Regions from separate parts of the Rathayibacter sp. AC451 genome, predicted to be linked through region 2. Evidence: predicted binding sites of a transcription regulator. Region 2 holds the regulator's gene; the other holds the start of a gene.

Region 1 (11,332 bases), 310 kb from region 2:
GTAGTCAGCCATTCGCAATCTCCTGTTCGTGATCGTCGATCTCGAGGGGTCGACCGGCCTCGATCCGCCTCCCCGCGAAGGGGAGAACGGGCGCCGGAGGCGACCTGAGCGACGTCCCCAGTCTAGTGAGGAGGCCCCTTCGCACTCGGAGTCCCTCCGCCGTTCAACCAGCAGACACTCAGCGTTCGCACGACCGGGAGGACCGCGGATCCGCGGGTCAGAGGTCCTGGAGCTCCGGCGGGAGGTTGGCGTCGGTGCCCGGGATGTCGAGCTCGGAGGCGCGCTTGTCGGCCATCGCGAGCAGACGGCGGATGCGTCCCGCCACGGCGTCCTTCGTCATCGGCGGGTCGGCGTGGTGTCCCAGCTCGTCCAGGCTCGCGTCGCGGTGCGACAGGCGCAGCCGACCCGCGTAGCGCAGGTGCTCGGGGATGTCGTCGCCGAGGATCTCCATCGCGCGCTCGACCCGGGCGCAGGCGGCGACGGCGGCCTGAGCGGAGCGGCGGAGGTTCGCGTCGTCGAAGTTGACGAGGCGGTTCGCCGTCGCCCGGACCTCGCGGCGCTGGCGCAGCTCCTCCCAGCTCGCGACGGTCGCCGTCGCGCCCATGAGCGTGAGCATGGCGCTGATGCTCTCGCCGTCGCGGACGACGACCCTGTGGACGCCGCGCACCTCGCGCGACTTGGCCTGCACCCCGAGGCGGCCCGCCGCTCCGACGATCGCCATCGCCGCCTCGTTCCCGGGGCAGATGATCTCGAGCGCCGCCGAGCGGCCGGGGTCGGTCAGCGAACCCTGCGCCAGGAAGGCCCCGCGCCAGACGGCCGCCAGCTCCTCTCGGGAGCCGGTGGTCAGGCGGTTGGGCAGGCCGCGGACGGGACGGCCGCGCTGGTCGAGGAGGCCGGTCTGGCGCGCGAGGGTGTCGCCGCCCTCGACCACGCGGACGAGCCAGCTGGTCGTGCGGCGGGAGCCGCCCGCCGAGACGATGCTCCCCTCGCTGCGGACGCCGTAGAGCTCGGCGAGGTCGCGGCGGACCCGGGTCGCGAGCGGAGCCGAGTCGAGCTCGACCTCCACGGCGAGCCGGTTCGAGATGATGTGCAGTCCGCCGGAGAAGCGGAGGACGGTCGCCAGTTCAGCGGCGCGGACGGTGTTCTTGCGCGAGACGATCGCGACCAGTTCGCCCTTGACGTCTGCGGTGAGGGCCACGGAGTCTTCCTTACGTCGGGTGCGCGGCGGAGCGCGCGGGGATCATTCTCGGCCGAGGTCGCGGTGCGCCACGTTGACGGCGACTCCCGGGAGCTCGGCCAGCCGGGCCGCGATGCGGCCGGCGACGGCGACCGAGCGGTGCTTCCCTCCCGTGCATCCGACGGCGATGGTCGCGTGGCGCTTGTTCTCGCGCTGGTAGCCGTCGAGCACCGGGCGGAGTGCTCGCGAGTAGGAGTCGATGAACTCCTCCGCACCCTGCTGGGCCAGCACGTATTCTCTCACCTCTTCGTCGAGGCCGGTGTGCGGGCGGAGCTCGGGGATCCAGTAGGGATTGGGGAGGAAGCGCGCGTCGGCGACCATGTCGGCATCGGTCGGCAGGCCGTACTTGAAGCCGAAGCTCATGACGGTGACCTGCAGCCCCGCGCGACCCGCCTCCGCGAAGCGCTCGGTGATCGAGGTCGCCAGCTGGTGGATGTTGAGGTCCGAGGTGTCGATGACGATGTCGGCCGATTCACGCAGCTGAGCGAGGCGGGTCCGCTCGGCCGTGATGCCGTCGAGGAGGGTCCCGCGACCCTGGAGGGGGTGGGGGCGCCGCACCTGCTCGAACCGGCGCACGAGGGCTGCGTCGGTGGCCTCGAGGAAGACGACCCGGAGGTCGACCCCCGCGCGCAGCTCGCGGACGATCTCGCCGAGGTCGGCGAAGAAGTCGCGACCGCGGACGTCCACGACGGCGGCGATCTTGGGCAGGGTGTCCCCCGCGCGCTGCGCCAGATCGACGAGCGGCCGCAGCATCTGCGGCGGGAGATTGTCGACGACGTACCAGCCCAGGTCCTCCAGGGCGTTCGCGGCGGTCGACCGGCCTGCGCCGGACATCCCCGTGACGATCAGCACGTCCTGCTGCTCGCTCTCCGTGCTCATGCGGTCTCCGTGCTCGTGTGTGGAATCTCGGGCCCTCGATCGGGGCGCGCCCTGGTCTCCAGCCTAGGGCGTGCCTCCTGCGAGGCCGCCCGTCAGGGGTGCAGGTGAGTGTGGATCGCCGCCGCCAGAGTCGGGCCGATGCCCTTCACCTCGGCGATCTCGGCGTCGCTCGCCTCACGCAGCCGCGCGACCGAGCCGAAGTGCTTCAGCAGGTCGCGGACGCGGGTGCCGCCGAGGCCGGGGACCTCGCTCAGCTGGGAGGAGATGTCGCGCTTGCGGCGCTGCCGCTGGTGCGTGATGGCGAACCTGTGCGCCTCGTCGCGGATCCTCTGGAAGAGGAACAGCGCATCGCTGTTGCGCGGCAGGATCACCGGGAAGTCCGAGTCGGGCAGCCAGATCTCCTCGAGCCGCTTCGCGATGCCGCAGAGCGTGATGCCGGTGACTCCGGATTCGTCGAGCGCCCGCTGCGCCGCGGCGACCTGCGGCTGGCCGCCGTCGACGATCAGGAGGTTCGGCGGGTAGGAGAACTTGCGGCGCTTGGCCTCCCCCGTCTCAGGATCGATCGCCGCGGCCTCCACCGGCTCCTTCAGATAGGCGAGCCGGCGGGTCAGCACCTGGTGCAGCGACTCGGTGTCGTCGGTGGAGTCGGCGATGGAGAAACGGCGGTACTGGTCCTTGCGCGCCAGGCCGTCCTCGAAGACGACCATCGACGCGACGATGTTCGTGCCGCTGAGGTGGGAGACGTCGTAGCACTCCATCCGCAGCGGCGCCTCCTCCATGCCGAGCGCGTCGCGGATGTCCTCCAGGGCCTGCGTGCGCGCGGTGAAGTCGGCGGAGCGGCGGGTCTTGTAGAGCATGAGCGAGTGGCCGGCGTTCTGGGTGGCGGTCTCGAGCAACGCGGCCTTGTCTCCGCGCTGGGCTGCGCGCAGGCGCACGTTCGCGCCGCGCAGCCCGCTCAGCCACTCCTCGAGCGCCTCCGAGTCCTCGGGCAGCTCGGGCACGACGACCTCCCGCGGTGGGATGTCGCCCGTCTCGTACGCCGCCTGGAGCGCCGTGTCGACGAGCTCCGCGGTCGTCATGTCGAGCTCCTTGTCGACGACCCAGCCGCGCTCGCCGCGGATGCGGCCTCCGCGGACTCGGAACTGCTGCACCGAGGCGGCGAGCTCGTCGTGGACGATCGCGTAGAGGTCGACGTCGACGTTGTCCTTGAGGACGACCGCGCTCTTCGCGAGCACGGCGTCCAGTGCAGACGCCTGGTCGCGGAGCTTCGCCGCACGCTCGTACTGGAAGTCGGCGGCCGCCTCGCGCATCTCCTTCTCGAGCTCGCCGATCATCCGGCGGTCGTGGCTGCCCATGAACGCCACGAAGCGGTCGACCATCGCGCGGTGCTCGGCGAACGTGACCCGGTGCGAGCAGGGTCCGCCGCAGCGCCCGATCTGCGAGGCGAAGCAGGGCTTGCCGCTCTGCATCGCGCGCTTGTAGTTCGAGTCGTTGCAGGTCCTGATCGGGAAGGCCTTGATCATCAGATCGATGGTCTCGTGGATCGCCCAGATCTTGGGGTACGGGCCGAAGTAGCGCGCCCCGCGGATCTTGGAGTTGCGGGTCACCATCACCCGCGGCGCCTCGTCGCCCAGGGTCACCGCCATGTACGGGTACGACTTGTCGTCCCGGAACTTGACGTTGAAGGGCGGGTCGAACTCGTTGATCCAGGTGAACTCGAGCTGCAGGGCCTCGACGTCGGTGCCGACGACGGTCCACTCGACCCCGGACGCCGAGAGCACCATCCGCCGGGTGCGCTCGTGCAGGCTCGGCAGGGGGGCGAAGTAGTTGCTCAGCCGGGCTCGGAGGTTCTTGGCCTTGCCCACGTAGAGGACCCGGCCCCGGGCGTCCTTGAAGCGGTAGACGCCCGGGAGGGTCGGGATCTCGCCGGCCTTGGGCCGGTAGTCGACGGTCTGCGTCATGCCTCGGTCTGTCCGTCCGCGCCGGTCACTCGAGGATCTCGGCGAGGAACGAGCCGGTGTGGCTCTCGGGCACCTTCGCGACCTTCTCGGGGGTGCCGATCGCGACGACCTGGCCGCCGCCGGCACCGCCCTCGGGTCCCATGTCGATCAGCCAGTCGGCCGACTTGATGACGTCGAGGTTGTGCTCGATGGTGATGACCGTGTTGCCCTTGTCGACCAGGCCGTTGAGCACGAGCAGGAGCTTGCGGACGTCCTCGAAGTGCAGACCGGTGGTCGGCTCGTCGAGCACGTAGACGCTCCGCCCGTTGGAGCGGCGCTGCAGCTCGGTGGCGAGCTTGACGCGCTGCGCCTCCCCGCCCGAGAGCGTGGTGGCGCTCTGCCCGAGCCGGACGTAGCCGAGGCCGACGTCGACGAGGGTCTTCAGGAAGCGGTGGATCGCCGTGATCGGCTCGAAGAACTCGGCCGCCTCGGCGATCGGCATGTCGAGGACCTCGGCGATGCTCTTGCCCTTGTAGTGCACCGTGAGGGTGTCGCGGTTGTACCGCGCTCCCCCGCACACCTCGCAGGAGACGTAGACGTCGGGCAGGAAGTTCATCTCGATCTTGATCGTGCCGTCTCCCGAGCACGCCTCGCAGCGGCCGCCCTTAACGTTGAAGCTGAACCGGCCCGGCAGGTATCCGCGGGCCTTCGCCTCGGTCGTCTCGGCGAAGAGGTTGCGGATGCGGTCGAAGACGCCCGTGTAGGTCGCCGGGTTGGAGCGCGGGGTGCGGCCGATCGGGTTCTGGTCGACGTGCACCACCTTGTCGAGGTTCTCGAGACCGGTGACGCGGGTGTGCTTGCCCGGAACCTTGCGGGCGCCGTTGAGCTGGTTGGCGAGCACCCGGTAGAGGATGTCGTTCACGAGCGTGCTCTTGCCGGAGCCCGAGACTCCCGTGACCGCGACGAACGCGCCGAGGGGGAACTCGACGTCGACCTTCTGCAGATTGTTCGCCGACGCCCCGACCACCTTGATGACGCGCTTGCGGTCGATCTTCCGGCGCTTCTCCGGCACCTCGATCGACTTGCGTCCGGAGACGTAGTCGCCCGTGAGGGAGTGCGTGTTCTGGAGCAGCTCGGCGTAGGAGCCCGAGTGCACGACCTTGCCGCCGTTGACGCCCGCGCCCGGTCCGATGTCGACGATCCAATCGGCGGTGCGGATGGTGTCCTCGTCGTGCTCGACGACGATGAGCGTGTTGCCCAGGTCGCGCAGCTTGATGAGGGTGTCGATGAGGCGGCGGTTGTCGCGCTGGTGCAGGCCGATGCTCGGCTCGTCGAGCACGTAGAGCACGCCGGTCAGGCCGGACCCGATCTGCGTGGCCAGGCGGATGCGCTGCGCCTCACCGCCCGAGAGCGATCCCGCGGCCCGCGAGAGGTTGAGGTAGTTGAGACCGACCTCGATCAGGAAGTCGAGGCGGGCCTTGATCTCGCGGAGCACCTGTGCGGCGATGTGCGCCTCGCGGTCGGTCAGCTCGAGCCGGCCCATGAACTCCTGGGCGTCGCCGAGGCTCAGGTCGGCGACATCGGCGATGCTCGCTCCGTGCACGAGGACCGCGAGGACCTCGGGCTTCAGGCGCGTGCCCTTGCAGACCGGGCACGCGACCTCGCGGAGGAACTCGGCCCAGCGCGAGCGCTGGACGTCGGTCTCGGCCTGCACGTACTGCCGCTCGATGTAGGGCACCACGCCCTCGAAGCCCGACGTGTAGCTCATCTCACGGCCGTAGCGGTTCTTCCACTTGACCTTGACCTCGAAGTTGTCGCCGTGCAGGACGGCCTGCTGCACCTCGGAGCTCAGTCGCTTCCACGGGGTGGACAGCGAGAACCCGAGATCGCGCGAGAGGCCGTCGAGCAGCTTCTCGTAGTACTGGAAGAGGCCCTTGCCCTGCGTGGTCCAGGGGATGATGACGCCCTCGGCGATGCTGAGGTCGGGGTCGCCGAGCAGGAGCTCGTCGTCGACGGACATGCGGGTGCCGAGGCCGGAGCACTCGGGGCAGGCGCCGAAGGGCGCGTTGAACGAGAAGGTGCGCGGCTCGATCTCGGTGAGAGAGATCGGGTGGTTGTTGGGGCAGGACAGCTTCTCGGAGTAGGTGGTCCACGCGCCGTCGCCCTCGCCGTCGACGAAGTTGATCTGCACGATGCCGTCGGTGAGGCGCAGCGCGGTCTCGAGCGAGTCGGTGAGGCGCCCGAGGATGTCGGGGCCGGCGACGAGGCGGTCGACCACGACCGAGATGTCGTGCTTGAACTGCTTCTTGAGCGTCGGCGGATCACTGAGCTGGATCAGCTTGCCGTCGACCATGGCGCGCGAGTAGCCGCCCGCGGTGAGCTCCTTGAAGAGGTCGACGAACTCGCCCTTCTTCTGCGAGACGACGGGACTCAGGATCTGGTACCGCGTGCCCTCGTCGAGCTCCATGAGCTGATCGGCGATCTGCTGGACGGTCTGCGCCGAGATCTTCTCGCCGCAGACGGGGCAGTGCGGAACTCCGATGCGCGCCCAGAGCAAGCGCATGTAGTCGAAGATCTCGGTGATCGTGCCGACCGTCGAGCGCGGGTTGCGGTTCGTCGACTTCTGGTCGATCGACACCGCCGGGCTGAGGCCCTCGATGAAGTCGACGTCCGGTCGGTCGACCTGACCCAGGAACTGACGCGCGTACGCGGAGAGCGACTCGACGTAGCGGCGCTGCCCCTCCGCGAAGATCGTGTCGAACGCGAGCGAGGACTTGCCGGACCCGGACAGGCCCGTGAAGACCACCATCGAATCGCGCGGGATCTCGAGGTCGACGTCCTGCAGGTTGTGCACCCGGGCGCCGCTGACCACCAGCTTCGAGACGGAGTCGTCCAGCTGGGAGACGAACCGATGGGGGTGGTGGGAGTGCTCGGAGGGAGCGGGAGCAGGGTCTTTGACAGCGTTCGAGATCGACACCTCGAAAGTGTATGCGGAGCCACCGACATCGCCGGCTGGCGTTCGCTGGGCGCTGATCCGCCCCCTCCGAGCTTGCGGATCAGGTCAGGTGACCGGCCTTCTCCATCTGCCGCAGCTCGCGCTTGAGCTCCGACACCTCGTCGCGCAGGCGCGCCGCGAGCTCGAACTTCAGCTCGCCCGCCGCCTGCAGCATCTGACCGTTGAGGTCGCCGATGATCGCCTCGAGGTCGTTGCCGCCGTTGGCGGCGAGACCCTGGCGGCGCAGGTTGGGGGTGGGGCTCTTCTTCTTCGCGTCGCGGCCCGCGAGCAGCTTCGCCGTGTCGGCGCCCTCGCGGGCGAGGACCTCGGTGATGTCGGCGATCTTCTTGCGCAGCGGGGTCGGGTCGATCCCGTGCTCGAGGTTGTACGCCACCTGCTTCTCGCGCCGTCGATCGGTCTCGTCGATCGCGAGCCGCATCGAGTCAGTCACCTTGTCGGCGTACATGTGCACCTCGCCGGAGACGTTGCGGGCGGCGCGGCCGATGGTCTGGATGAGCGAGGTGGACGAGCGGAGGAAGCCCTCCTTGTCGGCGTCGAGGATCGCGACCAGCGAGACCTCGGGGAGGTCGAGTCCCTCGCGCAGCAGGTTGATGCCGACGAGGACGTCGTAGACGCCGGCGCGGAGCTCGGACAGCAGCTCGACTCGGCGGAGCGTGTCGACGTCGGAGTGGAGGTAGCGCACGCGGACGCCCGCCTCCGTGAGGAAGTCGGTGAGCTCCTCGGCCATCCGCTTGGTCAGGGTCGTGACCAGGATCCGCTCGTCGCGCTCGGTGCGGCGCTTGATCTCCTCGAGGAGATCGTCGATCTGGCCCTTGGTCGGCTTGACGACGATCTCGGGATCGATGAGGCCGGTGGGGCGGATGATCTGCTCGACGATGCCGTCGGCGATGCCCATCTCGTAGCGGCCCGGGGTCGCGGAGAGGTAGACGGTCTGACCTACGCGGTCCTTGAACTCCTCCCACTTCAGCGGGCGGTTGTCCATCGCGGAGGGAAGACGGAAGCCGTGCTCGACGAGCGTGCGCTTGCGGGACGCGTCGCCCTCGTACATCGCACCGATCTGCGGCACGGTGACGTGCGACTCGTCGATGACGACGAGGAAGTCGTCCGGGAAGTAGTCGAGCAGGCAGTGGGGGGCCTCGCCCGACTGGCGGCCGTCGATGTGGCGGGAGTAGTTCTCGATGCCGGAGCAGAAGCCGATCTGCTGCATCATCTCGAGGTCGAAGGTGGTGCGCATCCGCAGGCGCTGCGCCTCGAGGAGCTTGTTCTGCTTCTCGAGGTCGGACAGGCGCACCTCGAGCTCCTGCTGGATGGTGTCGATCGCCCGGTGCATGACATCCTGACTGGCGACGTAGTGCGAGCCGGGGAACACCGAGACGGAGTCGAGCTTGCGCACGATGTCGCCGGTCAGCGGGTGCAGCGTGTAGAGCGCCTCGATCTCGTCGCCGAACATCTCGATGCGGATCGCGAGCTCCTCGTACATGGGGATGATCTCGATCGTGTCGCCGCGGACGCGGAAGGTGCCCCGGGCGAAGTCGACGTCGTTGCGCGCGTACTGCATCGACACGAACTTGCGGATGAGTCGATCGCGGTCGACCCGCTGCCCGACCTGCAGGGCCACCATCGCCTCGAGGTACTGCTCGGGCTGACCGAGGCCGTAGATGCACGAGACCGTGGAGACGACGATGACGTCGCGGCGGCTGAGCAGGGAGTTCGTCGTCGAATGGCGCAGGCGCTCGACCTCGGCGTTGACCGAGCTGTCCTTCTCGATGAAGGTGTCGGTCTGCGGGACGTACGCCTCAGGCTGGTAGTAGTCGTAGTACGACACGAAGTACTCGACGGCGTTGTTCGGGAAGAGCTCGCGGAACTCGTTCGCGAGCTGCGCGGCGAGGGTCTTGTTGTGCGCCAGGACGAGCGTGGGCCGCTGCACGGCCTCGACGAGCCAGGCGGTGGTCGCGGACTTGCCGGTGCCGGTGGCGCCGAGGAGGACCACGTCGGTCTCGCCGGCGGTGATGCGCGCGCTCAGATCGGCGATGGCGCGGGGCTGGTCACCGCTCGGCTTGTATTCGCTGACGACCTCGAACGGGTGCACGGCACGGGTTGGCTCCATGAGTCGAAGCGTAGCCGCGACCACCGACACCCGACGCGGCGTGCGCTCCGGGCGAACGCCTCCCCCGCCGACACGCTCACTGCGTCCGGCTCAGCTCCGCCCACAGCTCGTCGGCGCGGGCGAGCGTCTGCTCCAGCGATCCGCTCGAGTCGAGGACGCGGTCGGCCAACGCGAGCCGCTCCTCGTCGCTCGCCTGAGCGGTGACGCGGGAGCGCGCCTCCGTCTCGCTGAGGCCTCTGAGGGCGATCAGCCTCTCGATGCGCGTCTGCTGCGGCGCGTGCACGACGACGACCTCGTCGAACTCGGCCGAGCCCCTGCCCTCGGCGAGCAGGGGGACGTCGTAGACGACGACCGCCGCCGGGTCCGCCGCACCCGCCTCGGCGAAGAGCCGCTGCGACCGCTCCGTCACCGCGGGATGGGTGATCGCGTTCAGATCGGCGCGCGCAGCGGCGTCCGAGAAGATCACCGCTCCGAGGGCCGCGCGGTCGAGCGTGCCGTCCTCACGGATCATCGGTGCCCCGAACCGCTCGGCGATGGCCTCGAGAGCGGGCTCCCCCGGTTCGACGACCTCGCGGGCGAGACGATCGGCGTCGACCACCACGGCTCCGTGCTCGGCGAGGCGGCGGGCGACGGTCGACTTCCCCGAGGCGATGCCTCCGGTCAGGGCTACGAGATGCACGCGGCCACCCTACCCAGCGCCCCCGGGAACGCCGAACGGCCGGCCCCCGAGGGGACCGGCCGTTCGTGGAGTGCACTCGATCAGTTGTTCGAGGACAGCTTCTCGCGCAGTGCGGCGAGCGACTCGTCATCGGCGAGGGTGCCGCCGGTGGTCGACTCGTTGGTGAAGCCGCCGCCGACCGAGACGCCCTCGGAGACGGTGGCCGCCTCCTCCTGCGACTTGGCGACCTGAGCCTTGTGGGCCTCCCAGCGGGCCTGCGCCGCTGCGTACTCGAGCTCCCAGGCCTCGCGCTGCGACTCGAAGCCCTCGCGCCACTCGTTGGTCTCCGGGTCGAAGCCCTCGGGGTACTTGTAGTTCCCCTGGTCGTCGTACTCGGTGGCCATGCCGTAGAGCGCCGGGTCGAACTCGGTGCCCTCGGGGTCGACGTTCTCGTTCGCCTGCTTGAGCGAGAGCGAGATGCGACGGCGGTCGAGGTCGATGTCGATGACCTTGACGAACACCTCTTCGCCGACCGACACGACCTGCTCGGCGAGCTCGACGTGCTTGCCCGACAGCTCGGAGATGTGGACGAGGCCCTCGATGCCGTCCGCGACGCGGACGAACGCACCGAACGGGACCAGCTTCGTGACCTTGCCCGGGGCGACCTGGCCGATCGCGTGGGTGCGGGCGAAGACCTGCCACGGGTCCTCCTGGGTCGCCTTGAGCGAGAGCGACACGCGCTCGCGGTCGAGGTCGACCTCGAGGATCTCGACGGTGACCTCCTGGCCCACCTCGACGACCTCGGAGGCGTGCTCGATGTGCTTCCAGGAGAGCTCGGAGACGTGGACGAGACCGTCGACGCCGCCGAGGTCGACGAACGCACCGAAGTTGACGATCGAGGACACGACGCCCTTGCGGACCTGACCCTTGTGCAGGTTGTTCAGGAACGTGGTGCGGCTCTCGGACTGCGTCTGCTCGAGGAGCGCACGGCGCGACAGGACCACATTGTTGCGGTTCTTGTCGAGCTCGAGGATCTTCGCCTCGATCTCCTGGCCGAGGTACGGCGTGAGGTCGCGGACGCGGCGCAGCTCGATGAGCGAGGCCGGAAGGAAGCCGCGGAGGCCGATGTCGACGATGAGCCCGCCCTTGACGACCTCGATGACCGAACCGGTGACGACACCGTCGGACTCCTTGATCTTCTCGACGTCGCCCCATGCGCGCTCGTACTGCGCACGCTTCTTCGAGAGGATCAGGCGACCCTCCTTGTCCTCCTTCTGCAGGACGAGGGCTTCGACGCTGTCGCCCACGTTGACGACCTCGGAGGGGTCGACGTCGTGCTTGATGGAGAGTTCGCGCGAGGGGATGACGCCCTCGGTCTTGTAGCCGACGTCGAGGAGGACCTCGTCGCGGTCGATCTTCACGACGGTGCCTTCGATGAGGTCTCCGTCGTTGAAGAACTTCAGAGTCTTTTCGACCGCGGCAAGAAAGTCTTCAG
Region 2 (11,332 bases):
AGCGGATGCGCTCGCCTCCCGGAGCCCCTCCGCGAGGCCCCGGCACGGGCCCGATCCACCGAACGAAGGACCCATGGCCCAGTACGACGACGACTACGTCCGCCGCTTCGGCGATGCCGACGACTCCTCCGACGTGGAGGCCGCCCGCGACATCGCGGAGGTCCCCGCGGTGGAGATCATCACCACCGCCGCCGTGCACCTGATGAGCGCCGCCGCGGTCAAGTGCGGCCTCGCCGACGAGCCGGGCGCCCAGGTCGACCTCGACGAGGCGCGCAAGCTGATCAACGCGCTGGCCGGGCTCGTGACCGCAGGAGCTCCCGACATCAGCGACATGCACGCCCGGAGCCTGCGCGACGGGCTGCGCACGCTCCAGCTCGCGTTCCGCGAGGCGTCCCCCCTCCCCGATCCGATCGGCAAGGGCCCGGGCGAGAAGTGGACGGGCCCGGTCAACTGAGTCAGCGGGCGGGAGTCGGCTGCACCGAGAGCGAGTCGACCCGCGAGGCGATGACCTCGTCGGCCGACCACCTCTCCCCCAGCCGCGCCACGAGTGCGCCGAGCGCCTCGCGGTCGAGGCCGGGGACGAGAGCCAGCACCACGACGATCTCAGAGCCCTGGAGCCGCTGACGCGGGTCGCCGGGCCGGACGTCGACCGAGACGACGCTCGCCTCGTCCCGGGCCGCCGCCCGGAGAGCGGCGAGCACCTCCGGATCCTCGGCGCTCGGACGCCACGGCGCGCCCTCGGCGATCGCCCAGACGGCGGGACGGCGGACGGCGAACTCGTGGTCCGAGGCGGCGTCGAGCACCAGGACCTCCGTCGACTCCGCCACCGCGGCCAGCGCCGCTCGACGGCCGTCGACGGGAACCGGGCGCGCAGAGGCGTCCCAGCGCCGCATCGTGTCGACACTGCTGAAGACAGGGAGGACGCTGCGGCCGTCCGGCCCCGCGACGGTGACGATCGACAACTCCTGCGTCTTGTCGGTGCGCAGGCCGCCGACCTCGTCGCCCTCCTCTCCGAGGTGCGCGACGAGGGGGATCAGCAGCCGGGACTCGCGCAGGGCGTCGACCACGGCCTCCGGACCGCGCGAGCCGGCGCCGAAGTCGGCGAGAGCGCGCGCCAGGGGCTCCGGCGCACGGCCGTCGTCCTCGTTCCCCGTGCTCGGCGCGAAGTGCCGGCCGGCCCAGGGGGTCCCGGCGGAGTCCGTCAGATGCGAGGGGAGCGGGCGTCCGTCACTCGGACGCGACATCCAGCGCCTCCGCGAGCGTGAACGCTCCGGCGTAGAGGGCCTTGCCGACGATCGCTCCCTCGAGGCCCTGCGGGACGAGATCGCGCAGGGCGGCGATGTCGTCGAGGTTCGAGATGCCGCCGGAGGCGATGACCGGACGGCGGGTCCGGGCCATGACCTGCTCGAGCAGCTCGAGGTTCGGCCCCTTCAGCGTCCCGTCCTTGGTCACATCGGTGACGACGTAGCGGGTGCAGCCGGCCTCCTCGAGGCGGTCGAGGACCTGCCAGAGGTCGCCGCCCTCCTTCGTCCAGCCTCGGGCGGCGAGCGTGGTGCCGCGCACATCGAGCCCGACGGCGATCTGGTCGCCGTACTGCGCGATGACGCTCGCGGCCCACTCGGGGTTCTCGAGAGCGGCGGTGCCGAGGTTGATGCGCTTCGCTCCGGCGCTGAGCGCCGACTCGGGACTGCGGTCGTCGCGGATGCCGCCCGAGAGCTCGACGTTGACGCCCTTCACCTGGCGGATCACCTTCTTCATGATCCCGTGGTTGTCGCCCCGGCCGAAGGCGGCGTCGAGGTCGACGAGGTGGATCCACTCCGCGCCCTGGTCGGCCCAGTCGCCGGCCGCGTCGATCGGGTCACCGTAGTTGGTCTCGGTCCCCGCCTCGCCCTGCGTCAGGCGGACGGCCTTGCCGCCGGCCACGTCGATCGCGGGGAGAAGGACAAGGCCCGGGGCCTTGGTGAACTCGCTCATCGTCATCCTCAGTCTCGGGAGCCCTGGTGCAGAGGCGGCGCTCACCGGGAGCGGCGCCGACCACCGGCCGATCCTAGTTCGTGCGGAGCCCGCCCAGCCAATTGGAGAGGAGCCGCAGGCCCGCCGCGCCCGACTTCTCGGGGTGGAACTGGGTCGCCGAGAGAGGACCGTTCTCGACCGCCGCGATGAAGGGCCCGCCGTGATCGGACCAGGTGACCGCGGGAGCCGGGAATTGAGGGATGACGTCGAGCGACCACTCCCGGGCCCCGTACGAGTGCACGAAGTAGAAGCGCTCGTCGGCGATGCCGTCGAAGAGGACCGAGCCCGCGGGCGCCTGAACGGTGTTCCAGCCCATGTGCGGGACCACCTCGGCGGGGAGGAGGTCGACCGTGCCGGGCCACTCGCCCAGTCCCTCGCTCTCGACGCCGCGCTCGACGCCGCGCTCGAAGAGCACCTGCATGCCGACGCAGATCCCCAGGACCGGGCGGCCCCCCGAGAGCCGCTTGTCGATGATCTCGCCGCCCCGCGCCTTCGTGAGAGCGTCCATGACCGCGCTGAAGGCGCCGACTCCGGGGACGAGCAGCCCGTCGGCCTCCAGCGCCTTCTTGCGGTCGGAGGTGAGCTCGACATCGGCCCCGGCGAGCTCGAGCGCCTTGACGGCGGAGTGGACGTTGCCGGATCCGTAGTCGTAGACGACGACGGACGGGCGGGCGCTCACAGCGCGCCCTTCGTGGAGGGGACCCCCGCGACGAGCGGGTCGAACGCCTTGGCCTGGCGGAAGGCGCGGGCGAACGCCTTGAACTCCGCTTCGGCGATGTGGTGCGGATCGCGACCGCCGAGCACGGTCACGTGCACGGTGAGGCCCGCGTTGAAGGCGATGGCCTCGAAGACGTGGCGGACCATCGAGCCGGTGAAGTGCCCGCCGATGAGGTGCAGGGCGAAGCCCTCCGGCTCCCCCGTGTGCACGAGGTAGGGGCGGCCGGAGATGTCCACGACCGCCTGGACGAGGGCTTCGTCGAGCGGGACCAGGGCGTCGCCGAACCGGGAGATGCCGCTCTTGTCGCCCAGCGCCTGCCGGATCGCGGTGCCGAGCACGATGCCGATGTCCTCGGCCGTGTGGTGGATGTCGATCTCGACGTCGCCCGTCGCGCGGACCCGGAGGTCGGTCAGCGAGTGCTTCGCGAAGGCGGTGAGCAGGTGGTCGAAGAAGGGCACGCCGGTCTCGAGGTCCGCGGCACCGGTGCCGTCGAGGTCGATCGAGAGCTCGATGCTCGACTCGCTGGTGGCACGGCTGAGGGAGGCGGTGCGCCCGGGTGCGGCGCTCGGGGAGGTCATGGGACCAGTCTATTCGCCGCCCCCGCACCCCTCGGCGGGTGCGCGCTACTCGTGCGCGAGCGCCGTCGCCGGGTCGGCGTCGGGTGCCGGCAGCGAGCGCAGCGCCTCGAGGAACGCGGTCGTCTCCTGCTCGGTGCCCGCGCTCACCCGCAGGTGCCCGGCGATGCCGACGTCGCGGATCAGGACGCCTCGAGCCAGCAGCGCCTCGAAGGTCGCGGCGGGGTCGGCGACCCCGCCGAACAGGACGAAGTTGCTGCCCGTCGCGTGGGGGGTGTAGCCGAGCTCGCGGAGGCCGACGACCATGCGGTCGCGCTGCTCGATGATGTCGCCGACCATCGCGAGCATCTCGTCGGCGTGGGCGAGGGCCGCGGTGGCGGCCGCCTGCGTGAGGGCGGAGAGGTGGTACGGCAGGCGGACGAGCCGGAGGGCGTCGACGACCGCGGGGTCGGCGGCCAGGTAGCCGAGGCGCACGCCGGCGAAGGCGAAGGCCTTGCTCATCGTGCGCGAGACGAGCAGTCGGGGGCGGCCGGGGAGCAGGCTCAGGGCGGTGTCGGCGTCCCGGCCGCCGAACTCGGCGTACGCCTCGTCGACGACGACGATCCCGGAGGTCGCGTTGTACACGGCCTCGATGGTCGCGAGCGGCAGGGGTGTGCCCGTCGGGTTGTTCGGCGCGCAGAGGAAGACGATGTCCGGCTGCGCACGGCGGACCTGCTCCGCCGCGTGGTCGGCTCCGACCTCGAAGTCGGCCTGCCGGGGCGCGGGGATCCACTCGGTGCCGCTGCCGGAGGCGAGGATCGAATACATCGAGTAGGTCGGGGCGAAGCCGAGGAGCGAGCGACCCGGTCCGCCGAAGGCCTGCAGGATGTGCTGCAGCACCTCGTTCGATCCGTTCGCCGCCCAGATGTTGTCGGCGGTCAGTCCGTGACCGAGGTAACCGGCGAGCGAGTCCCGCAGCTCGCGGAACTCGCGGTCGGGGTACCGGTTCACGGTCCGCAGAGCGACCGACACCCGCTCGACGATGTCGGCGATGACGTCGTCGGGGACGGGGTGCGTGTTCTCGTTGACGTTGAGGGCGACGGGGACGACCTTCTGCGGAGCGCCGTAGGGCAGCTTGCCGCGGAGGTCGTCACGGAGAGGGAGGTCGTCGAGAGTCGTCACCAGGGAATGGTAGCGGCGCCCGTCGAGGAGGCAGGGCCCGCCGCAGAGTCGAGCCGAGCCGGCGCTCCGCTCAGCGGACCAGCTCGTAGGCGCCTGGGACGGCGAGGCGCTGCCCGGGCTCGAGGCCGGCGCTCGAGAGCTGGTTGAGGGAGACGATGTCGGAGACGACATCGCGCGGGTCGCTGTCGGGTGCGATCTCCTCGGCGAGGGACCAGAGCGACTCCCCCGCGCGCACCGTCACGTACTGGAACTCGACCTCGGAGGTCTCGGCCGAGGCGACCGCTCCTCCACCGTTGAGCCCGAACGCGAAGGCGCCGGCGATGAGCGGGAGCGCTCCGAGGACCGAGAGGGCGGCTCGGCCGCGGCGGGTGATCCGGAGTCGAGTGCGCACGACGGCAGGACGCTGCGCGTCGGCACCGTCGAGGGCGGCGGTGCTGTGCTGGTGGGTGTGCTGATCGATCATGGGGATCGCTCCTTTCAGCAGGGATTCGGGGCGGACCTCGGCCGGGAGGCCGCCCCCGAACCTCTGTTCCGAATATATCTTCGAAGAAAGCGGGAGGCAAGAGCCTGACGCGTCGTATCCGTTGCCGAGAACGCGCGACACACTCGAACGAATGTTTCGAACGGGAACCCTGGCCGGATACAGTTTCGAGAGCCCGCTGGTAGTACAGCAGCGACCACCGACATCGGCGATCGACCGCAACCCGGGCGGGCGCGCACGCGGGGTGCGCGCCGAGAGAGGATCACGTGAGCGACGCGCAGACCGCCAAGGCCAAGCAGGGCACCGGACGCCGCCGGAAGAACCTGAGCGCGAAGCAGCTCGCGATCCTCGACGCGATCCAGCGCTCGGTGTCGAGCCGGGGCTACCCGCCGAGCATGCGCGAGATCGGCGACGCGGTCGGCCTCGCCTCGCTCTCGAGCGTCACGCACCAGCTGAACCAGCTCGAGCTCAGCGGCTACCTCCGCCGCGATCCGAACCGCCCGCGCGCTCTCGAGATCCTCATCGACGTGCCGAGCTCGACCGAGGACGACGGGTCGTTCGAGTCGAGCGTGACGGTCGGCGACGCCGCGATGGTGCCGCTGGTCGGGCGGATCGCCGCCGGAGTCCCCATCACGGCGGACCAGCAGATCGACGAGGTGTTCCCCCTCCCGCGCCAGCTGGTGGGCAAGGGCGAGCTCTTCATGCTCAAGGTCGTGGGCGAGTCGATGATCGACGCCGCGATCTGCGACGGCGACTGGGTCGTCGTGCGGTCGCAGCGCACGGCCGAGAACGGCGAGATCGTCGCGGCGATGCTCGACGGCGAGGCCACGGTGAAGGTCCTGCGCCAGCGAGACGGGCACACCTGGCTGCTCCCCCGCAACTCGAACTTCGAGCCGATCCTCGGCGACGAGGCCGAGGTGCTCGGCAAGATCGTCGCGGTCCTGCGCTCCGTCTGAGCGCCGACGACGAAGGGGGCGGACGGCTGCGCGCCGTCCGCCCCCTTCGTCGTGAGAGCTCTTCTAGACGACAGCCTCCGTCAGCGCGAGGCGCGCCTCGGCCGCCGCCGCGACCAGGGAGCGCAGCGACTCGACCGTCTCGTCGTACCCGCGCGTCTTGAGGCCGCAGTCCGGGTTGATCCAGACCTGCCGCGCGGGGATGGAGCCGAGCGCGGTTCCGACGAGGTCCGAGACCTCCTCGACGCCCGGCACCCGCGGGGAGTGGATGTCGTAGACGCCCGGGCCGATGCCCCGGGCGAAGCCCGAGCGCTCGATGTCGACGACGACCTCCATCCGGGAGCGCGCAGCCTCGATGCTCGTCACATCGGCGTCGAGCCGGTCGATCGCGTCGATGACCACGCCGAACTCGGAGTAGCAGAGGTGCGTGTGGATCTGCGTCGCGGCGCGGGCTCCGGCCGTCGCGAGCCGGAAGGACCCGACGGACCACTCGAGGTAGTCCGGCTGATCCGCCTTCTCGAGCGGCAGGAGCTCGCGGAGGGCGGGCTCGTCGACCTGGACGATGCGGATGCCCGCGGCCTCGAGGTCGGCGATCTCGTCGCGGAGGCTCAGCGCCACCTGCACGGCCGTGTCCGCCAGCGGCTGGTCGTCGCGGACGAAGGACCAGGCCAGGATCGTCACCGGCCCGGTGAGCATGCCCTTGACCGGCCGCTCGGTGAGCGACTGGGTGAAGCTCGACCACTCGACGGTGATCGGCGCGGGCCGCGAGACGTCGCCCCAGAGCAGCGACGGACGCGTGCAGCGGCTCCCGTAGGACTGGACCCAGCCGTTGCGCGTGACGGCGAACCCGTCGAGGTTCTCGGCGAAGTACTGGACCATGTCGTTGCGCTCGGGCTCCCCGTGCACCAGCACGTCGAGGCCGATCTCCTCCTGGAGCGCCACCACCTGCCGTATCTCGTCGCGCATGCGCTCGATGTACTGCTCGTGCGAGAGCTCGCCGCGCGTCAGAGCGGCCCGCGCGGTGCGGATCCCCCGCGTCTGGGGGAAGGAGCCGATCGTCGTGGTGGGGAGCACCGGGAGGCCGAGCGACTGCTCCTGCGCCGCCTCGCGCTCCTCGTAGGGGACTCGGCGGTGATCGTCGACGGTGAGTCGTGCCGCACGCTGCCGCACGGCGCCGTCGCGCACTCCGGGAGCGGAGCGACGGTCCTCGAGCGCGGCGGTGGCCTCGCGCAGCGGCCGCTCGACGGCCGCCGCGCCGGCGAGGAGCCCCTCGGCGAGGACGGCGATCTGCTCGACCTTCTGATCGGCGAACGCGAGCCAGGACGCCAGGCGCGGGTCCAGATCCGGCTCGTCCGTCACGTCGTGCGGGACGTGAAAGAGGGACGTGGAGCTGGACACGGCGAGGCCGCCCGCGAGCGGTCGCAGGCCCTCGGCCGTCTCGAGGGCCGCCGCGAGGTCGCCCCGCCACACGTTGTGCCCGTCGACGACGCCGGCGACCAGCACCGTGCTCTCGAGCCCCGGGGTGGGCGCGGGCGCCGATCCCTTGACGAGATCGACTCCGACGGCCTCCACGGCCGACGCGGCGAGCACCGGCAGGGCGTCGCGGAGATCGCCGTAGGGAGCCGCGACGAACAGCGCCGGACGGTCGACCGCACCGCCGAGCACGCGGTACGCCTCGCGGACGGCATCGAGCACCTCCGTTCGCGGCGCATCGACCGACTCCGAGACCAGCGCGGGCTCGTCGAGCTGCACCCAGTCGGCGCCCGCCGCGCGCAGCCGGGCCAGGAGCTCGACGTAGACCGGGAGGAGATCGGCGAGACGGGAGAGGGGGGAGAACCCCGCCGGGGCCCGGTCCGTCGACTTCGCGAGCAGGAGGTAGGTCACCGGTCCCACGAGCACGGGACGGGTGACGAAGCCGGCGTCCCGAGCCTCCTCCACCTCGCGCACCCGGCGGTCGTCCGACGCCGAGAACGACGTCTCGGGCCCGATCTCCGGCACGAGGTAGTGGTAATTGGAGTCGAACCACTTGGTCATCTCGAGCGGAGCGCGCTCACCGTCGCCGCGGGCCAGCGTGAAGTAGCCGGCGAGGTCCAGCGAGCCGTCGGCAGCGAGATCGGCGAAGCGCTCGGGGATCGCGCCGACGGCGACGGTGGTGTCGAGGACCTGGTCGTAGAAGGAGTGCGCCTCCGGGATCGAGGAGTCGGTGCGTCCGAGTCCCAGAGCGACGAGCCGCTCGCGGGTCGCGGCTCGCAGGCCGGCGGCCTCGCGCTCGAGCTCGTCGGCTGTCGCGGCACCGCTCCAGAAGGCCTCGACGGCTTTCTTGAGCTCGCGCCTGCGGCCGATCCTCGGGTACCCCAGGATCGTGCCGGTCGGGAAGTCGGGTGCGGTCGTCGTCATGATGCTCTCTCCGTGGTGAGGGTCGTGGTCGGGGCGGGAGCAGCCAGGAGGCCGCTCTCGGCGAGGACGGCGAGAACCGCCTCGTGCCGGTTGAAGGCGTACAGGTGGACGGCGGGCGCTCCGGACTCGACCAGCGTGCGGACGAGGCCCGCCGCGTGCTCGACTCCGATCCGCGTGCGCGCCTCGTCGTCGGGCTCGACGTCGAGCGCGATCGCGAGCTCGGCGGGCAGGTCCTCCCCGCTGAGCTCGAGCATCCGGCGGAGGCGGCCGGGGCTGGTCACCGGCATCACGCCCGGGATGATCGGCATGCGCACGCCGGCGGCTCGCGCCCTCTCGACGAAGCGCACGTAGTCGGCGGGATGGAAGAAGAGCTGCGTGATCGCGAACGACGCCCCCGCCGCCTCCTTCGCGAGGAGCGCGTCGATGTCCTGCGACGACGACCGCGAGCGGGGGTGCCCGTTGGGGAACGCCGCGACCGCCACCTGGGCGCGCGGGCGCGACGCCGGATCCACTCGCAGCGCCGTCGATCCTGGAACGGCGACCGCCGCGTAGGGCTCGCGCTCGGCCTGCACACGGTGGATGAGCTGCACCAGCTCCGCGGCACTGCCCAGCTCGCCGAGGAACGGCTCGCCGTCGGCCGTGTCCGCGGGAGGATCGCCGCGCAGCGCGAGGAACCGGGAGACGCCCGCCTCGAGGAACTCGTGCACGAGCCGACCCGCCTCCGCGGCTGTCGACCCCACACAGGTCAGGTGGGCGAGGGCTTCGACGGAGGTGTGCTGCCGGATGTGGCGGAGGAGCTCGAGCGAGGCACGCCGGGACGAGCCGCCCGCGCCGTACGTGACGGAGATGAACGACGGGCCCGCCGCGGCGAGGAGGTCGACCGTGCGCACGAGAGCCGCTGTCGCCGCGTCGGTGCGAGGCGGGTAGACCTCGAAGGAGAAGGGGACCGGAGTCGGACAGTGCGTGTCCGGAGGGGTCTCCGAGCGGGTCGACGGCACAGCGGGCCCTCCGTTCCACAGCGTGTGATCGGTGGGGCGGGTGCCGGGCTCGGCTGTCGCTCCAGGCGCCGGGTGGCGCTCCGGGGTCCACAGTAGGAACGGCTCCGCCGCGCCGTCGAGGCGCGTGACGCGGTGTGACCGGGCGTGACGGAGTGTGTCGCGGGGCGTTGTGCAGAGCGGTCGGACGTGTCCGGAACGACGGAGCGCCCGCGCCCCCCTCCTCGGGGAGCGCGGGCGCTCGGGTGGTGCTGCTAGGCCTCGACGGCCGGCGCCGGAGCGGTGAACTCGGCCAGCGGGCCCGCCAGGTCCTGGTGGACCAGGGCCTGCACGCGGGTGCCGCCGTCCACGTAGGCGGTCGCGAGGATCCTGCCGCTGCGGTGCAGCTGCGAGATCACGTCGCCGCGGTCGTACGGCACGAGCAGATCGAGCTCGACGTTCGGCTCGGGCAGGATCTCGGCGATGCGGGAGCGCAGCTCGTCGATGCCCTCACCCGTCCTCGCCGACACGAAGACCGCGTCCGGAGCGAGGCCGCGGAGGACCAGACGAGCGCCCTCGTCGACCAGGTCGGACTTGTTGAAGGCGATGATCTCGGGGATGCTGCGCGCACCCACCTCGCCGATCACGTCGCGGACGGTCGCGATCTGCCCCGCGGGGTCGGGGTGCGAGGCGTCGACGACGTGGACGATGATGTCGGAGTCGGCGACCTCCTCGAGCGTCGAGCGGAACGCCTCGACCAGCTGGTGGGGCAGCGCCCGCACGAAGCCGACGGTGTCGGCGAACGTGTAGAGGCGGCCGTCGGCCGTCTGAGCCTTCCGGACCGTGGCGTCGAGCGTGGCGAACAGCGAGTTCTCGACGAGGACGCCCGCGTGGGTCATCCGGTTGAGCAGGCTCGACTTGCCGGCGTTGGTGTAGCCGGCGATCGCGACCGACGGGACGGCGTTGCGCTTGCGGTTCGCGCGCTTGGCCTCGCGGGCGGGCTTCATCGCGGTGATCTGCTTGCGCAGTCGCGCCATGCGGGTGTGGATGCGACGCCGGTCGAGCTCGATCTTCGTCTCACCCGGTCCGCGCGAGCCCATGCCGGCACCCGCGCCCACCTGGCCACCGGCCTGGCGGGACATCGACTCGCCCCATCCGCGCAGTCGCGGGAGGAGGTACTCGAGCTGGGCGAGCTCGACCTGCGCCTTGCCCTCCCGGCTCTTGGCGTGCTGGCTGAAGATGTCGAGGATCACCGCGGTGCGGTCGATCACCTTCACCTTCACCACGTCCTCCAGCGCACGGCGCTGGCTCGGGGCGAGCTCGGTGTCGGCCACGACGGTGTCCGCGCCGAGGGCCGCGACGACGCCGGCGAGCTCCTGGGCCTTGCCCTTGCCGAGATACGTGCTCGGGTCGGGGTGCGGACGGCGCTGCAGCAGTCCGTCGAGCACGGTCGCCCCCGCCGTCTCGGCGAGAGCGGCGAGCTCGTGCAGCGAGTTCTCGGCGTCCTCGAGCGAGCCCTGCGAGTACACGCCGATCAGCACCACGTTCTCGAGGCGCAGCTGGCGGTACTCGACCTCCGTGACGTCCTCGAGCTCGGTCGACAGGCCGGCGACGCGGCGCAGGGCCTGCCGGTCCTCGCGGTCGAACTGCTCGCCGTCCGAGTCCTCGCCCCCGTGGCCCGACGTCTGCAGCGCCTGGGCGCCGCCCGAGACGAAGCGCGAGTATCCCGCCGACCGCGACTGCGCGTTCGCCAGGACCCTCGAGACGACGTCCACGGCCTCGGTCGTGCCGGTCTCGTTCAGGTCTTCCGTCATCCGGATAACACTAACTCCTCAGGTCTTGATAGGTTCACTTCTCATGGCCGCCGAGCACTACTTCACGAGTACGCCCGACGGTGACATCCGGCCCCGCAGGATCACGGCCCGTCTGGCGGGCCGCGACCTCGAGCTGACCACCGCCGGAGGCGTGTTCAGCCCCGGCCACGTGGATCTCGGAACCCGCGTCCTGCTGGACGCGGTCCCCGAGCCTCCCGCGAGCGGGGATCTGCTGGACCTCGGCTG

The links. The regulator LexA, encoded in region 2, represses DNA repair genes until DNA is damaged. The targets are predictions, from matches to a motif close to TCGAACANNTGTTCGA.
Region 1: a site for LexA is predicted at 7,035-7,050, ahead of uvrA (excinuclease ABC subunit UvrA). Genes of this name have one in related genera too.

Annotation. Positions count from the first base shown of each region.
Region 1 covers NZ_CEEDBD010000001.1:903,190-914,521, forward strand. The annotation lists gene AC0CID_RS04285 (superoxide dismutase) at 1-12, opposite strand, end outside; gene whiA (DNA-binding protein WhiA) at 218-1,198, opposite strand; gene rapZ (RNase adapter RapZ) at 1,241-2,116, opposite strand; gene uvrC (excinuclease ABC subunit UvrC) at 2,209-4,077, opposite strand; gene uvrA (excinuclease ABC subunit UvrA) at 4,103-6,952, opposite strand; gene uvrB (excinuclease ABC subunit UvrB) at 7,113-9,179, opposite strand; gene coaE (dephospho-CoA kinase) at 9,256-9,858, opposite strand; gene rpsA (30S ribosomal protein S1) at 9,939-11,332, opposite strand, start outside.
Region 2 covers NZ_CEEDBD010000001.1:1,213,395-1,224,726, forward strand. The annotation lists gene AC0CID_RS05740 (DUF1844 domain-containing protein) at 74-454, shown strand; gene AC0CID_RS05745 (SseB family protein) at 456-1,244, opposite strand; gene priA (bifunctional 1-(5-phosphoribosyl)-5-((5-phosphoribosylamino)methylideneamino)imidazole-4-carboxamide isomerase/phosphoribosylanthranilate isomerase PriA) at 1,228-1,974, opposite strand; gene hisH (imidazole glycerol phosphate synthase subunit HisH) at 2,048-2,692, opposite strand; gene hisB (imidazoleglycerol-phosphate dehydratase HisB) at 2,689-3,309, opposite strand; gene AC0CID_RS05765 (histidinol-phosphate transaminase) at 3,355-4,467, opposite strand; gene AC0CID_RS05770 (LysM peptidoglycan-binding domain-containing protein) at 4,538-4,930, opposite strand; gene lexA (transcriptional repressor LexA) at 5,215-5,904, shown strand; gene metE (5-methyltetrahydropteroyltriglutamate--homocysteine S-methyltransferase) at 5,968-8,298, opposite strand; gene AC0CID_RS05785 (methylenetetrahydrofolate reductase) at 8,295-9,188, opposite strand; gene hflX (GTPase HflX) at 9,548-11,086, opposite strand; gene AC0CID_RS05795 (class I SAM-dependent methyltransferase) at 11,130-11,332, shown strand, end outside.